One region of the Endobacterium panacihumi genome, then DNA from elsewhere that is predicted to be linked to it. Evidence: predicted binding sites of a transcription regulator. Region 1 holds the regulator's gene; the other holds the start of a gene.

Evidence for each region. The regulator HrcA, encoded in region 1, represses chaperone genes, less so after heat shock. The targets are predictions, from matches to a motif close to GTTAGCACTCNCNNNNNGNGAGTGCTAAC.
Region 2: groES (co-chaperone GroES) is a predicted target of HrcA. The motif match lies at 4,886-4,914, and genes of this name have one in related genera.

The regions. Positions count from the first base shown of each region.
Region 1 is NZ_JBOZRA010000001.1:2,099,631-2,110,198, forward strand. It holds gene hpf (ribosome hibernation-promoting factor, HPF/YfiA family) at 1-197, shown strand, start outside; gene ptsN (PTS IIA-like nitrogen regulatory protein PtsN) at 265-729, shown strand; gene grpE (nucleotide exchange factor GrpE) at 808-1,428, opposite strand; gene hrcA (heat-inducible transcriptional repressor HrcA) at 1,535-2,617, opposite strand; gene rph (ribonuclease PH) at 2,786-3,505, shown strand; gene ACRQ1B_RS10490 (VOC family protein) at 3,698-4,102, shown strand; gene rdgB (RdgB/HAM1 family non-canonical purine NTP pyrophosphatase) at 4,113-4,757, shown strand; gene hemW (radical SAM family heme chaperone HemW) at 4,768-5,958, shown strand; gene ACRQ1B_RS10505 (class I SAM-dependent methyltransferase) at 5,969-6,559, opposite strand; gene ACRQ1B_RS10510 (LysE family translocator) at 6,575-7,189, opposite strand; gene ACRQ1B_RS10515 (metalloregulator ArsR/SmtB family transcription factor) at 7,282-7,617, opposite strand; gene ACRQ1B_RS10520 (SRPBCC family protein) at 7,719-8,219, shown strand; gene ACRQ1B_RS10525 (hypothetical protein) at 8,216-8,683, shown strand; gene dnaA (chromosomal replication initiator protein DnaA) at 8,699-10,273, opposite strand.
Region 2 is NZ_JBOZRA010000006.1:35,147-45,714, reverse strand. It holds gene ACRQ1B_RS21950 (DUF1902 domain-containing protein) at 1-249, shown strand, start outside; gene ACRQ1B_RS21940 (BrnA antitoxin family protein) at 462-701, opposite strand; gene ACRQ1B_RS21935 (bifunctional riboflavin kinase/FAD synthetase) at 706-1,710, opposite strand; gene ACRQ1B_RS21930 (TIGR01459 family HAD-type hydrolase) at 1,727-2,575, opposite strand; gene chrA (chromate efflux transporter) at 2,698-4,041, opposite strand; gene ACRQ1B_RS21920 (hypothetical protein) at 4,231-4,755, shown strand; gene groES (co-chaperone GroES) at 4,971-5,267, shown strand; gene groL (chaperonin GroEL) at 5,336-6,979, shown strand; gene ACRQ1B_RS21905 (hypothetical protein) at 7,302-7,886, shown strand; gene ACRQ1B_RS21900 (transglycosylase SLT domain-containing protein) at 7,903-8,832, opposite strand; gene ACRQ1B_RS21895 (cation:proton antiporter) at 9,037-10,568, shown strand, end outside.

The DNA.
Region 1 (10,568 bases):
AGGATTTTGCTCCGACCATCGTCGCCGAAAGCTCCAAGCAGCTGCGCACCATGACGGTGGCGACGGCTGTGATGGCACTCGACATGACCGATGAACCGGTTCTTCTGTTCCGCAGCCCGGAAAAGAGCCTGAACATCGTCTACCGCCGCAACGACGGCAATATTGGCTGGATCGACGCTGCCAATATCAAAGGATAAGAACTTGTCGGGAGCGGTTTAAACGCCGCTCCCCTCGCCCCGTTCGGTGGCAAAAGGATGAGAAGAAATGGCTTTGGCAGATCTGCTGCAGCAAGATGCGATTATCCCCAGCTTGAAGGTGAATTCCAAAAAGCAATTGCTGCAGGAACTGGCTGCGAAGGCCGCCAAACTGACCGGCGTCAATGAGCGCGAGATTTTTGACGTGATCGTGCAGCGCGAGCGTCTCGGCTCCACCGGCGTCGGCCATGGCATTGCCATCCCGCACGGCAAGCTGACCTCGATTTCCCAGATTGTCGGCCTGTTCGCCCGCCTCGACTCGCCCGTCGATTTCGAGGCGCTGGATGACGAACCTGTCGATCTGGTGTTCCTGCTTCTGGCGCCTGAAGGTGCTGGCGCCGACCACCTGAAGGCGCTTTCGCGCATTGCCCGCGTGTTGCGCGACCAAGACCTGGTGACAAAGCTGCGCGCCACCGATTCCGCCTCGGCCATCTACGCCTTCCTCAACGAGGAACAGGCTTCCAACGCCGCCTGAGGTATTTTACAGCTTCACAAACAAAAAGCCCGGGTATCGATGATGCCCGGGCTTTTTGCTGATTGATGATCCGTTCGATCAGGCCTTGTCGGCAGCTTCCGCCACTTCGACCTTGGGGCCGCCCTTGGCAACGCCGACCATGGCCGGGCGCAGCACGCGCTCGCCGATCGTGTAACCGGCCTGAACCACCTGCACGACGGTGTTGTTCGGCACGGCCGGGTTCGGCACTTCGAACATGGCCTGATGGAAGTTCGGATCGAACTTTTCGCCTTCCGGCTCGATCTTCTTGACGCCATGGCGTTCCAGCGTCGACAGCATGGAGCGCTCGGTCATTTCCACGCCTTCGAGAAGCGTGGTGAGGCCGGCATCGGCTGCAGCGCGCATTTCGGCCGGAACGGCATCAAGTGCACGACGGAGATTGTCGGACACGCCGAGCATGTCGCGGGCAAAGCTGGTGACGCCGTAAACCTTGGCATCCTTCAACTCGCGCTCGGTACGGCGGCGCAAATTGTCCATATCGGCAGCGAGGCGCACAAAACGATCGCGCAGATCGGCATTCTCTGCCTGCAGTTCTGCGATCGGATCAAACTCGGCGACATCGGCTTCGGTCGCAGCTGTGTCCTCCATCGCGGCTGCCACGGCTTCGGCGTTTTCGTTGGCCGCCGCGTCAGTGCCGTTGTTCTTGGTTTCGTCGGTCATGACGGTCTCCGGGTGGTGTTCGTGTGAAGTGGCCCCGATATCAGGGTTTGAGCCGAAAAAATCAAGGCTTTGCGGCCATCAAGCGGCAAGCCGTCGATAAAGCTCTTCAAAGAGGGTTACGCGACATGCGCGCGAGAAGCTGGGCGGTGTAATCCACCATCGGCACGATACGCGAATAATTGAGCCGCGTCGGGCCGATGACACCGACGGCGCCGACGATGCGGTCCTCGCCATCACGATAGGGCGCGACGATCAGCGACGAGCCGGAAAGCGAAAACAGCTTGTTTTCCGAACCTATAAAGATACGGACACCCGGTCCGCTTTCGGCGAGATTGAGAATCTCGATCAGGCTGTCCTTCTTTTCCAGATCATCGAACAGAAGCCGCAGACGATCCATGTCGTCCGCGCCTTCCAACCCCTGCAGAAGATTGGCGCGGCCACGCACGATCAGCTGCGCCGGCTTGCCTTCGCCATTATCGCCCGACCAGACCGCAAGGCCACGGGCCACCAGATCCTGCGACAGGGCATCGAGTTCGCCCTTCACCTGTTCCTGGAGCCTGGTGATCTGGCTGCGCAGGTCCGGCAGGGTCTGGCCGGTGAGATGCGCGTTGACATAGTTTGCGGCTTCGGTGAGCTGCGACGAGCTGATACCGGCCGGCAGATCGATGACGCGGTTTTCAACCTGATTGTGTTCGCCGACCAGAATGGCGAGCGCCTTGGTGGGCTCCAGCCGGATGAATTCGACATGTTTCAGGACCGGATCACTTTTCGATGTAATCACGATGCCGGCGCCGCGCGACACGCCCGAGAGCATGCGGCTCGCTTCCGTCAGCATGCTCTCGATCGGCTGGCCGCGATCGGATGCGCGCACTTCACGGTCGATATTGGCGCGCTCTTCCGGCGAGAGGTCCCCCACCTGCATGAAGGCATCAACGAAGAAACGCAGGCCGGTCTGGGTCGGCAGGCGGCCGGCGCTGATATGCGGCGAATAGATAAGGCCGAGTTCTTCGAGATCGCTCATGACATTGCGCACCGAGGCCGGCGACAACGACATCGGCAGCAGCCGCGACAGGTTGCGCGAGCCGAGCGGCTCGCCATTTTCCAGATAACTTTCGACGATACGGCGAAAGATTTCGCGCGAACGGTCGTCGAGAATGGATTCCGTGGCGGTCGATGCCGAAAATGCCATGTTTCTTCCTATCCTGCGTCTGCGAACCGTCACCGTCTGACAATGCAAATATAATGCCGCGCCGGCCATGGCAAAAGGGAAAAGCGGCTTTGTAGTCTCAGGCTTTTCCTTTGCAAAAGCGGCCCCACAGTTCTAGAAACGCGATCACCATATTCCATGGAGTAAAGCATGCGGCCTTCAGGCAGAAAAATCGACCAGATGCGCAAGATCTCTTTCGAGCGCAATTTTTCCAAGCACGCGGAAGGCTCGTGCCTCGTGAAGTTCGGCGAGACGCATGTGCTGTGCACGGCAAGCCTTGAAGAAAAGACGCCGCCGTGGCTGCGCAATTCCGGTAAGGGCTGGGTGACGGCCGAATACGGCATGCTGCCGCGCGCAACCGGCGACCGCATGCGCCGCGAAGCCGCCACCGGCAAGCAGGGCGGCCGCACGCAGGAAATCCAGCGCCTGATCGGCCGATCCTTGCGCGCCGTCGTCGATCTGGAAGCGCTCGGCGAAAAGCAGATCACCATCGACTGCGACGTCATCCAGGCGGATGGCGGCACCCGCACGGCGGCCATCACCGGTGGCTTCATTGCCCTGCATGACTGCCTGAAGTGGATGGAAGCCCGCAACATGGTGAAGGTGGACAAGGTTCTCAAAGACCACGTTGCCGCCATTTCCTGCGGCATCTTTGCCGGCCAGTCGGTGATCGATCTCGATTACCTCGAAGACTCGGCTGCCGAAACCGACGCCAATTTCGTCATGACCGGCTCCGGCGGCATTGTCGAGGTTCAGGGCACCGCGGAAGGCAAGCCGTTCAGCCGCGAGGAATTTTTGACGCTGCTGGATCTGGCGACCGCCGGTACGGCCGAGCTGGTGGCCATGCAGAAGGCTGCGATTGCGGGCTGATTTTGGTGGGTGTTGCGATTTGTGGCTGCCCCTCACCCTTACCCTCTTCCCGCACGCGGGGAGAGGGGACCTGCCCTATAACTCCGTCGAGTATTACGAGACGGTGCGGCATATCCCTTCTCCCCGCAAGCGGGGAGAAGGTGGCGGCAGCCGGATGAGGGGCGTATCGCAAAGCGCCTGGAGAATGGCACCATGATCGACGGCATTCTCGAAACTGCCCTTTATGTCGATGACCTCGATGCCGCTGAAAACTTTTACGGCAGTCTACTCGGCCTCGAAAAAGTCCTGCGCGCCGGCGACCGTCACGTCTTTTTCCGCTGTGGCCAAGGCATTCTCCTGATCTTCAACCGCAGCGAAACCATCAAGCCACCCTCCCCCGATGCCCTGCCGGTTCCACCCCATGGCACGACCGGCGCGGGTCATGCCTGTTTCCGTGTCAGTGCGGAAGCGATTGACTTGATCGCCGAAAAGCTCAACAAGGCGGGCGTTTCCATCGAAAGCGACTTTCGCTGGTCGAACGGCGCACGATCGATCTATTTCCGCGATCCGGCCGGCAACAGCCTGGAATGCGCCGAACCCAAACTCTGGAATCTTTGAAGGACCGCCCATGCGCAAGCTCGAGACCCGCACCATTGTCGTTGCCAGCCACAATGCCGGAAAAATCCGCGAGATCGCCGACCTGATCGGTCCCTTCGGTTTTTCGGCAAAGTCTGCAGCCGAACTGAAATTCGATGAACCGGATGAGACCGGCACTACGTTTGAGGAGAATGCGGCGATCAAGGCACTGGCGTCAGCAAAAGCCTCCGGCCTACCCGCCCTTTCCGACGACAGCGGCCTCGTCATCGATGCCCTCGACGGCGCACCGGGCGTCTACACCGCCAACTGGGCCGAACGCGAGGATGGCAGCCGCGATTTTCCGTGGGCGATGCAGAAGGTGGAAACCGCCCTGCAGGACAAGGGCGCGGCAACGGACGACAAGCGCACCGCGCGTTTCGTCAGCGTGCTGTGCCTTGCCTGGCCCGACGGCCACACCGAGATGTTCCGCGGCGAAGTGGAGGGCACGATCGCCTGGCCGCCGCGCGGCGCCGATGGTTTTGGTTACGACCCGATCTTTCAGCCGCAGGGTTACGACACCACATTCGGCGAGATGACGGCGGAAGAAAAGCATGGCTGGAAGCCCGGCGATGCGGAAGCGCTTTCCCACCGTGCCCGTGCCTTCAAGATTTTTGTCGAAACCTGCCTGGAAGCGTAAACAACACCTCATGGACACCGTACTCGACCGCCATGCCAAACTTCTGCCCGATACCGGTGAGCCCGGTTTCGGGGTCTATGTGCATTGGCCGTTCTGTGCTGCCAAGTGTCCTTATTGCGACTTCAACAGCCATGTCCGCCACCAGCCCGTCGATCAGGAACGGTTCACCGCCGCCTTCCTGAAGGAGATGGCATGGATGCGGCAGATGAGCGGCCCAAAAACCGTAACAAGCGTGTTCCTTGGCGGCGGCACGCCGTCGCTGATGCATCCGAACACGGTGTCCGCCATTCTCGACGGTATTGCCAAACACTGGCACATGCCCGATGGCATCGAGATCACCATGGAAGCCAACCCTTCCAGCGTGGAAGCAGAACGTTTTCGTGGGTATCGCGCCGGTGGCGTTAACCGCGTGTCGCTGGGTGTGCAGGCTCTCAACGATCGCGACCTGAAATTTCTCGGCCGCCTGCATGACGTGGACGACGCGCTGAAGGCGATCAAGCTGGCACGCGACATTTTTCCGCGCATGTCCTTCGACCTTATCTATGCCCGCCCGAAACAGACGGTTGCCGAATGGGAAGCCGAGCTACATCAGGCGATCGACTTTGCCGTCGACCATCTGTCGCTCTACCAGCTGACGATCGAGGAAGGCACACCCTTCTACGGCCTGCACAAGGCCGGCAAGCTGATCGTGCCGGACGGCGACCAATCCGCCGATCTTTACGAGGCGACGCAGGAGATTACCGCGCGTTTCGGCATGCCGGCCTACGAGGTGTCGAACCACGCCGTACCGGGCGCGGAAAGCCGCCATAACCTGACCTATTGGCGTTACGGCGATTATGCTGGCATTGGCCCCGGCGCGCATGGCCGCCTGTCACGCGGTTCCTTCAAGATCGCCACCGCCACCGAGCGCAAACCGGACGCGTGGCTGGACCTCGTGGAGGCCCATGGCCACGGCATGGTGGAGCAGGAACAGCTCGGCTTTGATGAAATGGCCGACGAGTTGCTGCTGATGGGTCTGCGCCTGACCGAGGGTGTCGATCTTGCCCGCTGGAGCCAGCTTTCCGGCCGCGACCCCAATCCGGAGCGCGAGCAGACTTTACTGGAACACGGGTTTATCGAACGCATCGGCAATTCAAGACTGCGCTGCACGCCTTCCGGCATGCTGATATTGGATGCTGTGGTGGCCGATCTGGCCTTTTGAGGCACAGGTTTCAGGCTTTCACGGCCAGCAGATGCAGCCAGTCTGTCGGCTGACCATCATAAGCGCCGCCATGGGTCATATCCACGGCGAGATAGGACCATGGCAGGGTTTCGCCGAGCATCATCAGCCAAGGCATGGATGGGTAGTTATAATAACGCCCGAGCGCATCATGCCCCTCCGCCTCGCCGCCCTTGAAACTGGCATAAAAGACGCCGCCCTGGCGAAGCGCACGGTGGATACGGGAAAGTACCGCCCCCAGATCAACCCGTGGCACATGCAAAAGACAGGCATTGGCCCAGATGCCATCAAACGCCGAAACGGCAGTGATCTCGCTGAAGGGCAGGACCGAGACAGGCATTTTCAAGCGGCGGGAGGCTTCGGCGGCAATCTCGGCAATGCCATCGGTGGGCGTGACGCGAAACCCGCGGGACAGCATTTCCGCGCTGTCGCGGCCATTGCCGCAACCGAGCTCCAGAATTCTGGCGCCTTGTGTCAGGCGGGCGAGAAACGGATCGAGACGTTCGCGGCTGGGCGCATTCGCGTGTTCGGCGTAGGTACTGGCGTTTTCCGCGTAGAACCGGGTGGTGGGATCCTGCGGCAAAACCATGCCCCTCTCCTATCGCGACAACATCAGCTTCGTGCCGAAACCCAGAAACACCATGCCGACGCCGAGATCGATCTTCTTTTTGGCCTTCAGATAACCGGCGGCAACACGCGGATGGGTGATGAGCCCGACAAGGCAGGTATAATAGAGCGTCGCGATCGCAATCATCACAGCAATGGCGGCGAGACCATAAAAGAACGGCGTGCCGACCGGCATTGTGGCGGCAAACAGGGATGCCACGAACAGAGCCGATTTGGGATTGGCGAGATTGGTGGCCACGCCCATGCGATAGGCGGTTTTCAGCGGCACGTCGATCTTGCGATCCCCCAACTCGGCGACCGGACCGGAGCGACGCAGATCGCGAAGGATCTTGATACCGAGATAAACCAGATAAAGCCCGCCGACGATTTTCAGTGCCAGATAGGCGAAGGGAGCAGCCTGAAAAAGCGCATTGATGCCGAGCCAGCCGGCAAGACCCCATAAAAATGTGCCGGTTATGGTGCCGGCGGCTGCCACGACGGCGACCTGGCGTGGCGCGGTGAGTGCATATCGCATGACTAGCAATGTGCTGGGACCCGGCGTGATGCAGGCCACCGCCCAGATGGTGGCAACGGAAATCAGAAACATTTTTAGCCCCTCAGGCATTCTTGTTTTGACAAGACATGCGCCTCGGAATCGGCCTTGGTCAAGCAGGGATCGCCGGCTTTCCGGGTCTCACCCTATACAGTCGATTTTTCCGTCTCGTCCGCCTTGGCCTTGCGCGCCAGTTCGGCGCTTTCGCGACGGAGCGGACCGCCGATCGGGCAGACATCCTGCACGAAACCGGTCAGCGTCAAGGCCAGTGTATCGGGCACTTGCCTGTAATAGACGAACTTGCCGCGCTTTTCGCTGGTGATCAGCCCTGCATGTTCCAGCAATTGCAGATGCTGCGAGATCGACGGTTTCGACATGTCGAAACGCGCGGCGATATCGCCCGCATTCATCTCGTGATGGGCGACATAAGCGAGGATTTTCCGGCGCACCGGCGAGGCGAGCGCCTCGAAAATGATCTGCATCGACATGCCTCTCTCTACCATAAGTCATTTAGGCAATCAATTAACTGTTGACAGAAAAACAATTAGACGATTACCTAAATGAATAACCAAGGAGAGACGTCATGCAGATCCGATCGCAGTGGATTTTTGACAGTGAGCCGCAGCATATCTGGCCCAATTTTCTGCAGGCCCGCATGGATGACAGCCGGCCATTGCTGTTTTACTTCGGCATACCCAAGCCCGTCAGTTGCAAGGTTCTGGAGGGCGAAGGCGCACTCGGAAAAACCCGCCAGTGCACAACCGATCGCGGCACGATCGATCAGCGTATCGTGATTTTCGAGGAAAATCGGCGCCTGCGCTACCGGATGATTGCCAGCACGGTGTGGTGCCGCAACTGGGTGGGACGCCTGGAAGACGAATTTACTCTCACGCAACTGGAAGATGGGCGGACAAAGGTGGAGAGGCTGACGGAGTTTGGCGCCGCAGGCTGGTTCTGGCCGGTACGACAGATCGGTTTATGGGTAGCGCTGGCACAAGCGCATCGTTATGCCGCCCGCAATTGGCGCCGGCTGAGCGAGATACGAAAGCAAGCAGCATCGAGCGATGGGGAGCAGGTCGCATGATATTGCGAAACAGCCGTCTGCTCCGCCTTGCCTATGTGGTTGAATTCACCGTTCTGGCATTGCCGCTGCTGATTATGATGGCTCCGCTGGCGCTTGTGGGCGCGGTTGCCTTTGGCGTCATCAGCATTTCTCCCGCAGCCGAGGGCCATATCGGCCTTCTTCCGGCGGCCGGCATGCTGATATGCCTGAGCGGTCTTGCGGCCATGTTCAAGTTTTTCAGACTGTCGATCGTCTACGTGTTTGGATCACGGACCAGATTGCGCGGGTACGCCCGTGAATTTCGGCTTGGCTTGGCCTTGGCGGCGCCGGCTCTGGTTTTCACCCTAGGTGCTTCGGTCGCCATGGGTTTCAGCGATCCCAAACTATGGCCGCTACTGCCATTCCTGAGCGGTATGGTGCTGTTCATCCCGATCACGCATTTATGGCTCGCCCTGCGCGATGCGGAGCGAGCCATCGAAACGTGACAAGACGGCGATTGATCAGGCGTTGTTGTCGTTGATCAGGCGCTTCAGGAGTTCGATCTCCTGACCGAGTTTGGTGTCGCCGCCGATCAGATCCTCGATCTTGCGCACGGCGTGCAGAACCGTGGTGTGGTCGCGGCCACCGAAACGACGGCCGATTTCCGGGAAGGACCGCGGCGTCAGTGTTTTTGCCAGATACATAGCGATCTGGCGCGGCTTGACGATGACGCGGGTACGGCGGTTCGACACCAGTTCCTGGCGCGAGACGTTGTAATGGCGGGCAACGATACGCTGGATATCCTCGATGCGGACGCGCTTGGCTTCGCCGGTGCCGACCAGATGGGCCAGCAGTTCATCGACGCGCTCCAGCGACAGAGAAGGCTCGAACGAGCGGCGGAAGATCAACTGGTTGAACGCACCCTCGATTTCTCGACCGCTATTGGCAACGTTGCGGGCAACGTGGCTGAGGATCTCATCCGGAATATCCAGCGACGGATCATCCTGACGCGAGATTTCGAGGCGGCGCTTGAGCATTTCGAAGCGCATCTCGTAATCGGGCGTTTCCATCTCGATGTTGACGCCGCCCTGCAGACGCGAGCGGACGCGGGTATCGAGCGATTCAAGCTCCCAAGGCGCACGGTCGGCGGCAACGACCACCTGTTTGGCGCTGTCGAGCAGCATGTTGAGCAAGTGGCAGAATTCGTTCTGGATCATCTTGCCCTGCAGGAACTGCATGTCGTCGATGATCAGGAGATCGATATTGCGCAGCGACTCCTTGAGCGTCAGGGCATCGTTGTCGCGGATGGCAGTGGCGAAACGCCACATGAAATATTCGGCCGTCAGGTAAACGACGCGCGGATTGCGGTCGCTGTTGACGGCGGCATTGGCAATCGCCTGCAGAAGGTGGGTCTTGCCGAGGCCGACGCCGGAATGGATGAACAGCGGATTGAAACGCACGGCATTGGCACCGGCATCCGCAATGGTGCGGGCGGCGGCAAGAGCCACGCGGTTGGACGGGCCTTCAACGAACGTGTCGAACGTATAACGGCTATCGAGCGGCGAACCGAACAGCGGGCCACCGGCAGATGGCTGGCGCTGCGTAGCGGACGTGGCAGCCTGAACGGGCGCCGGAAACGAGGCGATCTGACCGATTTCACGCGGAGGCTGGCGACGAGCCGGCTGTGCAGCCGGTGCGGCTTCGGTCGTCGACGGACGCTCTTCAGCGCCTGAACGAGCCGGGCGGCCAGCGGTGCGCACCAGGATTTCGACCTTGAGGATTTCGGAATCCTCGGCCTGCATGATGGTGGTGATGAGATCGAGATAACGGTTGTTGATCCACGACTTCAGAAAGGTTGTCGGCACGCTCAGCCGGACAACGCTTTTGGAGACGGAATGAATCTTGAGACGTCCGAACCAGCTTGTGTAGACTTCAAGGCCAACCTGCGCCTTCAGGCGCGCGCTGAACCGCTCGAAAAGAGCATCGTGATGCATTTCAGATTTTTCCCCTGCCGCCTGGGAGCAAACTGAATCCAACGCCTGCGGTACGGTATCGCTTTCGCCAAAAGCCCGGATCGGAGCCGTGTTCATCTGCATTGCTGTGCCGCCTTCCAATATTACTCACGCCCGGCGGCCGTACTTTCGGACCGCCAGGTCGAACTCGTTAAATTGCGATCGGCCTGCCTCTCCTCGTCAGAGGCTTGCGTCTCGCATCAATTATTTAATGCCCCGCTGGGTCTAAAACCCGATCGCGGCTTACCAGGAGCCCTCTTTCCCCGGCTCCAGATCACGTCGATACGCAACGCAACCGCGGCACCCCATCCTCGTCATGGAACGCCTGACATTCTCTGCATGGGGCCGGCAAACGGCCCCACTCATTCGGCAATACCCA
Region 2 (10,568 bases), on a different contig from region 1:
AAAAGAACGTTTTTCGTCCGGGCCATCTGGGACGATGAAGCGAAAGTCTTCTATTCCGAAAGCGATATTGACGGGCTGCATATCGAGGCACCGACAGTTGACGCTTTCGAAGAAGTCATGTTCGACGCAGCAGCCGATCTGATCGTCGCCAACCACATGTCCGCCGCCGATCTTGCTGACACGCCGATCAGGGACCTTATTCCCGCAATCCTCTGGGAAAGACCCGTCATTGTTCCGGCTGCCGCCTGATGGTCGACGGTTTTTACAAAACCGTCCGCGGCATCATTTAGGAATTAGGCTATGAATACCTGACCAACGCAAAAGGCTCGCACGAGAAATGGCGGTCTCGTGAAACAGGAAAAATCATACTGCTTCCGCGCCATCTTTTAAGCCGTCACACAGCCAACACCATTCTGAAAGATGCCGGCTCAGACAAGCGCCTTTGAGAGGCAAGCTCGCCCTCAACCCTTCGGGTTTTCCGCCATCACTGCCCGCAACGCATCATTGATGCGATCCTGCCAGCCGGGGCCGTCTTCCTGAAAATACTCGATCACCGCGCTGTCGAGTTTCAATGTCACCTGCTCTTTCACAGCCGGTGGCGCGCGCTTTTCAACGGCGGGTGCAGCGACCTTTTTGACCGGCGCGAACAGGGCTTCGGCTGCATCCTTGGGGTTGGTCGGGCGGCGCGGGGTGGTAGCCATAAGGTTATTCTCCGTTTTCCGCAGTCTGTGCGAAAGCGATATCCCTGTCCACCGGACCCAGCGGCTGCACGCCAGCCAGCAGCGCCCTCGCCTCTTCCTCGTCGCGCTTGATCTGCGCGATCAGCGGCTCCAGTCCGTCGAATTTCGCCTCGTCGCGCAGGAAGCCGAAAAAGGACACGGCGCAGACTTCGCCATAAAGATCGCCGGAAAAATCGAAGAGATAGGTTTCGAGAAGCGCGACGCCATTGTCCGTCACCGTCGGGCGGCGACCATAGCTAGCAACACCATCATAAAGTTCGCCATTGGGGCGGCGGAAACGCACGGCGTAAATGCCGTTGCGCAGTTCCGCCTCGCCCGGCAGCGACATGTTGGCGGTCGGAAAGCCGATCTGGCGGCCAAGCTTCTGGCCGTCGATGACTTCAGCCTCGACCGTGTAACGATAACCGAGCAGGCCGGCGGCGCCGACCATATCCCCTTCAGCTATCAGTTCACGGATGCGGCTGGAGGATACGACCTCGGCGTTTTCATCGCGGAATGCGTCGACCAGCGAGACGGAAAAACCGTGGCGTTCGCCCGATGCCATCAGGAAGGCCGGACCACCCTCGCGCCCCTTGCCGAAATGGAAATCGAAACCGGTGACGACGGCGCTCGCGCCCAGCCAGTCGATCAAAATGGTCTGGATGAATTCTTCCGCCGAACGGGCGGCAAATTCCTTGTCGAACGGATATTCGATGACGGCGGAAAAACCCATGGCTTCGAGAATACGAGCCTTCAGCGGTGCGGCCGTTAGACGGCAGACCGGCTGGTCCGGTTTGAACACGGTGCGCGGATGCGGCTCGAACGTCAGAACGAGAGCAGGCACGCCGTTCTTTTCAGCAAGCTCCAGCGCCCGCTCGAGCACGCTGCGATGACCGCGATGCACACCATCAAAATTGCCGATGGCAATGACGCCGCCCTTCAGGTTTTCGGGCAGCGGGTCTTTTTTCTCATTGCGATGGAAAACGGTCATTCCGCAAACATTCCGTTCAGGCCAGCCGTGGCATCCAGAATTTTGGCGTGGCATTTTGAGCGGTGAGCCAGGCCTTCAGGATCGCTTCGTCCGTCTGGCCGCCCACCGTGTATTCGGCAGCATGGATGCCGCCGCTGATATAGAGCAGGTCGAGTTCTTGTGAAAGCGCGCCGCGCACATCGGTCGGCATGCCGTCGCCGATGGCAAGGATTTTCGAGCGCTCGACTGGCCCTCGCACCTCTTCAGCCTGCGCAATCGCCGCTTCGTAGATCGGGTGATGCGGCTTTCCGGCAATCTGGCTCTTGCCACCAAGCTGTTCGTAATAGGCGGCAACGGCGCCGGCACAGGGGATCATCTTGTGGCCGCGCTCGACGATCAGGTCCGGGTTGGCGCAGATGAACGGCAGGTCGCGGGCAACCCATGCCTTCAGCATGTCGGTATAATCTTCCGGCACTTCCTTTTCGTCGTCGAAAAAGCCGGTGCAGACGATGCTTTCCGCCTCTTCCGCCGAGGTGACGGTGACACCGAGATCATCAAGCAGGTTCATGTCGCGCTCGGGGCCGAGCAGAAACACCTTTTTCGGGCCTTCGGCGATCAGTTTGCGGGTGACATCGCCGGATGTGACGATGCGGTCATAGGTCTCGTCGGCAACGTTCAGCGCCCGCATCTGCGTGATGACATCGGCGGAACGGCGCGGCGAATTGGTGATCAGGACGACGGTGGAGCCGGCCTTGCTGGCCGCGGCCAATGCTTCGCAGGACTGCGGAAAGGCTTCGACGCCGTTGTGCACGACACCCCAGACATCGGAGAGAACGACGTCGTAGGCGCCCGTCACGTCGCTCAGGTTCTGGATACGCTGTGTCATGCCTGCCTGTCCGTTCTTTTTAGAAAAATCAGGCGTTCATCTCGCAAAGCACAATGACGATGGCAAGGGCATTTGCTGTTCACCGGCGATATTTCACCCGAGCGTCACATGCAGGGCGCGGATCACGCAAGGCCCGACAGCCGCAGCGCAAGGCCGGCGATAGCGCAGAAACAGAGAACCGGCACAAGACCGAGTTTGAAACGAAACAGCAGCAGCGCGGACACAAAAAAGAGCGCGACGGCTGCGGGATCGATGCTGGAGAGGACCGGCATGGACGCGGTGAAGCCAAGCGAGGGAACGATCGGCAGCTTGATCACTTCCGTGAAGAGGACGTGCAGGCCAAACCACAAAGCCAGATTGAGGATGACGCCAACCACGGCAGCGGTAATCGCCGAGAGCGCCGCCGACATTACGGCATTGCCGCGCAGCCGCTCAATGAACGGCGCACCGGCGAAGATAAAAATGAAGCTTGGCACGAAGGTGGCCCATGCCACCAGCACCGCGCCCAAGGCGCCGCCAGCAATGACACCGAGCCCGGATGCCTCGCGAAAGCCGACGAGGAAACCGACGAAGGAGAGAACGAGAACCAGCGGACCCGGTGTGGTTTCGGCCAGCGCCAGACCATCCACCATCTCGCCGGGGCGCAGCCAGCCGTAATCCTCCACCGCCACCTGCGCCACATAAGCGAGCACAGCATAGGCCCCGCCAAAGGTGACCAGCGCCATGCGCGAAAAGAACGAAAACATCGCAGCGAGGCTTTCGGGCGCATGGAGCGCCCAGAGCAAAAACAGCGGTGCCTGCCAGACGGCGATCCATAAAAGCAACGAAGCGATCGCGCGCAACGGACGGCTCTTCTTTGGCAGGTCGGTCGTTTGGGCGAGCGGCAGGTTGGGAGTGTCGCCCATTTTCGCGGCAATAAAACCGGCAAGGCCGGCACCCAGCACGACCAGCGGAAACGGCAGGCCGAAAAAAAACAAAGCGACAAAAGCCAGAGCGGCAATGACGCGCAAAAATCCAGTCTTCAGTGTTTTGCGGCCAAGCCGGATCACCGCCTCGACGACGATCACCAGCACCGCAGCCTTCAGGCCGAAAAACAGGCCATCCAGCCATGTCGTTTCCTGCCACAGCGCGTAGGCCGCCGAGAGGCCGATCATCACGAACAGGCCCGGCAGGATGAACAGCAGGCCGGCAATGATGCCGCCTCTTATGCCACCGACCAGCCAGCCGATATAGGTGGCAAGCTGCTGCGCCTCCGGCCCCGGCAAAAGCATGCAGTAATTCAGCGCATGCAGAAAACGCTCTTCAGAGATCCAGCGTTTTTCTTCCACCAGACTGCGATGCATCATGCCGATCTGCCCGGCGGGACCGCCGAAACTCAAGACACCGATGCGGGCGAACACGCCGGTCAGCTCTGAAAGAGTGGGTCGCGTGCCATCCTGCCTGTCCGCACCGTCAATTGCCGTCATGTGTTCCTCTTGCCCTGCGACATTATGGCCGCAAGGCGTTCCCTAAAAACGTCATGTAAAGGCCATATGACGAAGCTTACGGGTTGTGACCCTGCCACGGCTACACTTCCTAGCCTCTGTTCAGACACAAGCGTTACGGTCATATAACCAGTATTGTTAGCTTCAAAACACATTCGGATAAGAACAAATATGCGCATATCTGCAAAAGCAGCATTGAGTTTCTCACTTTTCCTCGCGCTCGGGGCAGCACAAGCACATGCGCAATCCGGCTTCTGCACGGAGAAAGTTCGCGACCTCAAGCTTGACCCGGCGATTGTGGGCGAAGGTTTTACCGTTGATCCCATGGACGACGGCTCTGCGCAGATCATATGCGCCGACTGCGCGGATACGCGCACGATAGCGATTTTTCTGGGCGCGAACGACGACCGGGAACAAGGCTTGCGAGACGGCACCATAACCGCCGCCACCCTGACCGAGAAATGCCTGAAAACCGGCCCGAATTGCAGCGCAAAGACGTTTGTCGAAGGACCATCCGTCGGTTACACGCTCGAAAACAAGTTTGGCGAAAAGGTCCAGCGCCGTTACGCCCTGTATAACGGCGGCAAGGTGTTGACCGTGCGAGGCACTGCTCCTCTGGCCGACCGGGAAAAGATTTCGGCCAACACCGAGGCTGTTTTCCGCTCGCTTCTGCCGCAACTGCATTGCGGCGCATAAGCAGCAGGGCGTGGCGTTAAATTCTCGCCACACAACGCCGTTAACGTTGTTTCGCATGCCCCTTGTGCCCTGTAGCGAAATTTTACGGGGCTTCCTTGACTCAGGGTTGGACCGGTCTTATCTCGGTTGCGCTGGCACTCACATATGGAGAGTGCTAACACCCATCACGCGGGCCTCACCGGCCCGTCCATGTCATTTGATCGAGGGATTAGACAATGGCAAGCACAACTTTCCGCCCCCTGCACGATCGCGTTGTCGTCAAGCGCGTTGAGTCCGAAGAAAAGACCAAGGGTGGCATCATCATCCCTGACACCGCCAAGGAAAAGCCGGCTGAAGGCGAAATCATCGCTGTTGGCCCGGGCGCTCGCGACGACAAGGGCACGCTCAACGCTCTCGACGTCAAGGTTGGCGACCGCGTTCTGTTCGGCAAGTGGTCGGGCACCGAAGTCAAGCTCGATGGCGTCGACCTTCTGATCATGAAGGAATCCGACATCATGGGCATCATCGGCTGATTTTAGCCGATCTTCTCCATCCGACAATCAGAAATCACCATTGAGCTGAAGCTCTAGGAGTTCTCAAAATGGCAGCTAAAGAAGTAAAGTTCGGCCGCTCTGCGCGCGAAAAGATGCTGCGCGGCGTCGACATCCTCGCTGACGCAGTGCAGGTCACCCTCGGCCCGAAGGGTCGTAACGTCGTTATCGACAAGTCCTTCGGCGCTCCGCGCATCACCAAGGACGGTGTATCGGTCGCCAAGGAAATCGAACTGGAAGACAAGTTCGAAAACATGGGCGCCCAGATGGTCCGCGAAGTTGCTTCGAAGACCAACGACATCGCCGGCGACGGCACCACGACGGCAACCGTTCTGGCCCGCGCGATCGTTCGCGAAGGCGCCAAGGCTGTTGCTGCCGGCATGAACCCGATGGACCTGAAGCGCGGTATCGACCTCGCCGTTCTGGAAGTCGTCAAGGACCTGCAGGCCAAGGCAAAGAAGATCTCCACCTCGGCTGAAGTTGCCCAGGTCGGCACGATCTCCGCAAACGGCGACACGCAGGTCGGTAACGACATTGCTGAAGCCATGCAGAAGGTTGGCAACGAAGGTGTTATCACCGTCGAAGAAGCCAAGACCGCTGAAACCGAACTCGAAGTCGTCGAAGGCATGCAGTTCGACCGCGGCTACCTGTCGCCTTACTTCGTGACCAACCCGGAAAAGATGATCGCGGACCTCGAAGACGCCTTCATCCTCCTGCACGAAAAGAAGCTCTCGAACCTCCAGGCCATGCTGCCGGTTCTCGAAGCTGTCGTTCAGACCGGCAAGCCGCTCGTCATCATCGCTGAAGACGTTGAAGGCGAAGCTCTTGCGACCCTCGTCGTCAACAAGCTGCGTGGCGGCCTGAAGATTGCTGCCGTCAAGGCTCCGGGCTTCGGCGATCGCCGCAAGGCCATGCTGGAAGACATCGCCATCCTCACGGGCGGCACCGTCATCTCCGAAGACCTCGGCATCAAGCTCGAAAACGTCACCCTCGACATGCTCGGCCGTTCCAAGAAGGTTTCGATCTCCAAGGAAAACACGACGATCGTCGACGGCGCCGGCCAGAAGGCTGACATTGAAGGCCGCGTAGCCCAGATCAAGGCGCAGATCGAAGAAACCACTTCGGACTACGACCGCGAAAAGCTGCAGGAACGTCTTGCCAAGCTCGCTGGCGGCGTTGCCGTCATCCGCGTTGGCGGCTCGACCGAAATCGAAGTCAAGGAACGCAAGGACCGCATCGATGACGCTCTGAACGCAACGCGCGCTGCTGTTCAGGAAGGCATCGTACCGGGCGGCGGCGTTGCCCTGCTGCGTTCGGCTTCCAAGATCACCGTCAAGGGTGCAAACGACGACCAGGAAGCTGGTGTCAACATCGTTCGCCGCGCTCTGCAGTCTCTGGTTCGCCAGATCTCTGAAAACGCTGGTGACGAAGCCTCCATCGTTGTCGGCAAGATCCTCGAGAAGAACGAAGACAACTACGGCTACAACGCCCAGACGTCTGAATATGGCGACATGATCGCCATGGGCATCGTCGACCCGGTCAAGGTTGTTCGCACGGCTCTGCAGAACGCAGCTTCGGTTGCTTCGCTGCTGATCACCACCGAAGCCATGATCGCCGAACTTCCGAAGAAGGAAGCAGCTGGCGGCGGCATGCCTGGCGGCATGGGCGGCATGGGCGGTATGGACATGATGTAAGACCGAAAGGTCTTATGTCTGAGCCAAACGGTTCAGTTACGGAAAGGGCGGTCGCAAGGCCGCCCTTTTTCGTGTTGTCCGGCGACAAGCACCACCATTCCACGTTCTGAACATTGTCCGGCAAAAACAACGCATTAGTTATGCAGTGGGGAAAAGATGACGGGACTTGTTCATGGCCAGCACCGCGACTGCGGATTCATCGGAGAACACGGCGCGCGGACCATTCTGGGTTTCGGTCGCTTCCGTGGCAGCAGCCGTCCTCGGCGTGCATGCCGGACAGATTATCCCGCTCTCCCCGCCCCTGCCGGAAAACACGTGGGAAATGTTTGGCCAGATCGTCTTCAGCTGGCAGAGCTTTTTCTGGTTCCTGTCTACATTTGCGGTCATCATCGGTTTTGAGTGGCTGGCGGCGGGACCAACACATGAAACGCCGGCGCAGTATTTTCGCTGGCATTCTAAGCGGCTTCGTGCTGGCGACAAGATTCCGGCAGGTGCCATCATCATTGCCGCTGCATTGACCTTTCCGATCTGGGCCGCCTTGGGCTTGTCTGCGACAGTTTCACTCCTGCTCGGCTTCCTGCTGATTTTCACCAAATCGCTCCTGCTGAATACCGGCATTGCCGGACGTGTCAGCCTTGTTGTGCTGTGGTTCGCCACAGGCTGGATCGGCTCCGACTATTTCAGTGAAGCCCGAGATGCCTCGCTCCCCTGCAAGCCGACTGCACAAATCAAGCTGACGTCGGGAGGAATGCTAACCTGCGATACGGTTGACGCCTTTCAGCATTACGGCATCCTGCTGTTCCATGCCCCGAACAAATCCACCTATCTTCCCGTCTCGGACGTTGATGAGACATCATTCGTGGAAGCCACGCAGGAGCGGGCAATATTGCTGTTCCCTCTTCGTTAGACCTGACCAGGATTAGCTACCGGTTCCTGAACACCGTACACGGCACCGCTTCCGCCCTGATCGCCGCGCACAGCCTGTTTGCCTCTTCGCGTGTCTCGCGGCCGATCCTTGCGGCATAACGCGGGCGATAACCAAAGTTGCCGCCACGCTGGCGCACGATCAGCGCACGCTCGGCATTGAGCGGTGCCGGCAGTTGCAGGATGGCGCGGGTGAACAGGCGATCGACGACGGCCAGGCGATAATGCCCGGCAAGCTGCACGCCCCAGGGCGCCCAATCGGCAGAACCGGCAAAGACCGGTTCGTTCATCCGCCTTGTATCGGCCAGAACCGTGCAGGCTTTTTGGAACGGCAGGGTGTCGTCCAGTTCCGGCGCTGCCGTTTCAGGCGGCTTGTCCCGCCACATCTCGATCGTGGCGCCGGTGATAGCAAAAACGTAATCGCGGGTTTCGATGGGCAGCCGGTCGTTCGACAGGAAGCGCGCAAGGCCGTTTTCGCCGGCATTATAGGCGGCAGCGGCATAACCGAAATTGCCGAAACGGGTTTTCATCTCGCCAAGATATCTGGCCGATGCATCGAGCGCCTCGATCACGTCAAAACTGTTGGCGAGACCACGCATGCGCGCCGTGCCCGGCATGAACTGGGCGATCCCCTCCGCCCCTTTGGGGCTGACGGCTTCCGGCCGGAACAGGCTTTCCCGCCAGATGAGGCGGGCGAAAAAGGCCGGCGGAACGGCATGCTTTTCGGCAAAATGTTCGATTGTGCGGCAGAGATCGGTGTTGAATGTGTCGCGACGAATGCAGAGCGGATCAGCGCCGCCGGATCGTTCGTAAAGACACGGCTGATTGCCGACTTCCTCTTCGGCTATGGCATCGAGAGACACGCAGACGCTGCCTGCGACCAGCAAAAGAGCGCCGGCCCGGAACAGGGATCGCCGCGGAATGCCCATTGATGCAGCCTCAGGGATTGATCGGTAGCGCGGCGTAATCCTAACAAGCTTTATCTTTCATGCAACGACCGTCGGCAGGCCACCGTGCCAGCCTTTGCCTTTGTCGATACCGCCCATGGCCAACCGCCTCTTCTCGCCTATCTAACGTCAAGAACGGTGTCCCCTCGCACACTGCGCCGCCCTCTTTGCCATCAGGATACCCGCATGAGCTTTTTTGAAAGCCTGCTCATCCTTCTGCTTGTCGCCGTCGTGCTTCTGCAGTTTTCGCGCAGGCTCGGCGTGCCCTACCCTTCCATGCTTGCCATGGCGGGGGCGGCGGTCGCGCTGGTGCCGGGCATGCCTTACATTTCGCTCGATCCGCATGTGGCGCTGGCGCTGTTCATCGCCCCCGCCCTGCTCGATGCCGCCTTCGATTTTCCGGTCGGTACGGCAAAACGTTTCTGGCTGCCGCTTCTGGTGTTTGCGATCGGCGGCGTCATTCTCACCGCTGCAAGCGTCGCATGGATCGGCTGGGCTTTTGCCGGCCTGCCCTTTGCCGCAGCCCTCGTGCTTGGCGCCATCGTGGCGCCGCCGGATGCGGCCGCAGCCACCGCCGTGCTCTCCTCCATGGCCATTCCGCGCGATACCGACACCATCCTGCGCGGCGAAAGCCTGTTCAACGATGCCGCAGCGCTTCTGATCTTCGATGCAGCGCTCGCCATCCAGTCGGCCGGCGGGGTGGATACCGACGTGGCGGTGCATCTGGGTCTTGCCGTGCCGGGCGGCATTCTGCTCGGCCTCGCCGCGGCATGGTTCGTGCGGCGCCTGACCCGTTTCGTGGCCGGCACGCTGGGCGGCATCGTGCTGCAATTCGTGCAGACCTTTCTGCTCTGGATCGTCGCCGAGCGGCTGGAGCTGTCTGCGGTGCTTGCCATCGTCACCTTCGCCATGGCGCTGGCCCGCACCACCGAGGCGCGCGCTTCAGCGCGCATGCGGGTACAATCCTACGCGGTGTGGACCGCCGTCGTCTTCGTACTCAACGTCATGGCCTTCCTGCTGATGGGCATGCAGGTGCGCGACATCGTCCGGCAGATGGAAGCCGGGCATCTGGGGCAGGCCATCGTTTTTGCCGGCGTCGTCATCGCCGTCGTGGTCATCGTGCGGCTCGTCATCTGCGTCGGCTTCAACCGCATCCACGCCTGGTTCGTGGTGCGGCGCGGCGAGCCGGAGCCGGCCACGGTGACGCAATCGCTGCTGGCCGGCTGGTGCGGCATGCGCGGTCTCGTCACGCTGGCCACGGCCTTCGCTTTGCCCACCGATTTTCCGCAACGGGACATCGTGGTGCTGACCGCCTTTGCGGTGGTGCTGGCGACCCTGGTCGTGCAAGGCCTGACGCTGACGCCGCTCATCCGTTGGCTGGGGCTGGACCGGCGGGATGCCGGCCACGGCGAACTGATGCAATTGCGCGGAAAGATCGCCCAGGCGGGGCTTTCGCGGCTGGCAGACATTTCAGGCCCGGAAGCGGAATTGCTGCGCAACAAGTTTTCGATCGAGCGCACCGCGGTGACGGATGAAGACGCGGAAAAATCGCTCGACACCTATCGGAAGCTGGCCTTGAAGGCGATTGCCGCCCAGCGCGAAAAACTGGAATATCTGCGCTCGAAACAACTGATCAATGTCGAGGAATACAATTTTCTTCTGGAAGAGATCGACTGGCGGGAGCTTTCCGTGCTGCCCGCTGATGCCAGGCGGATCGA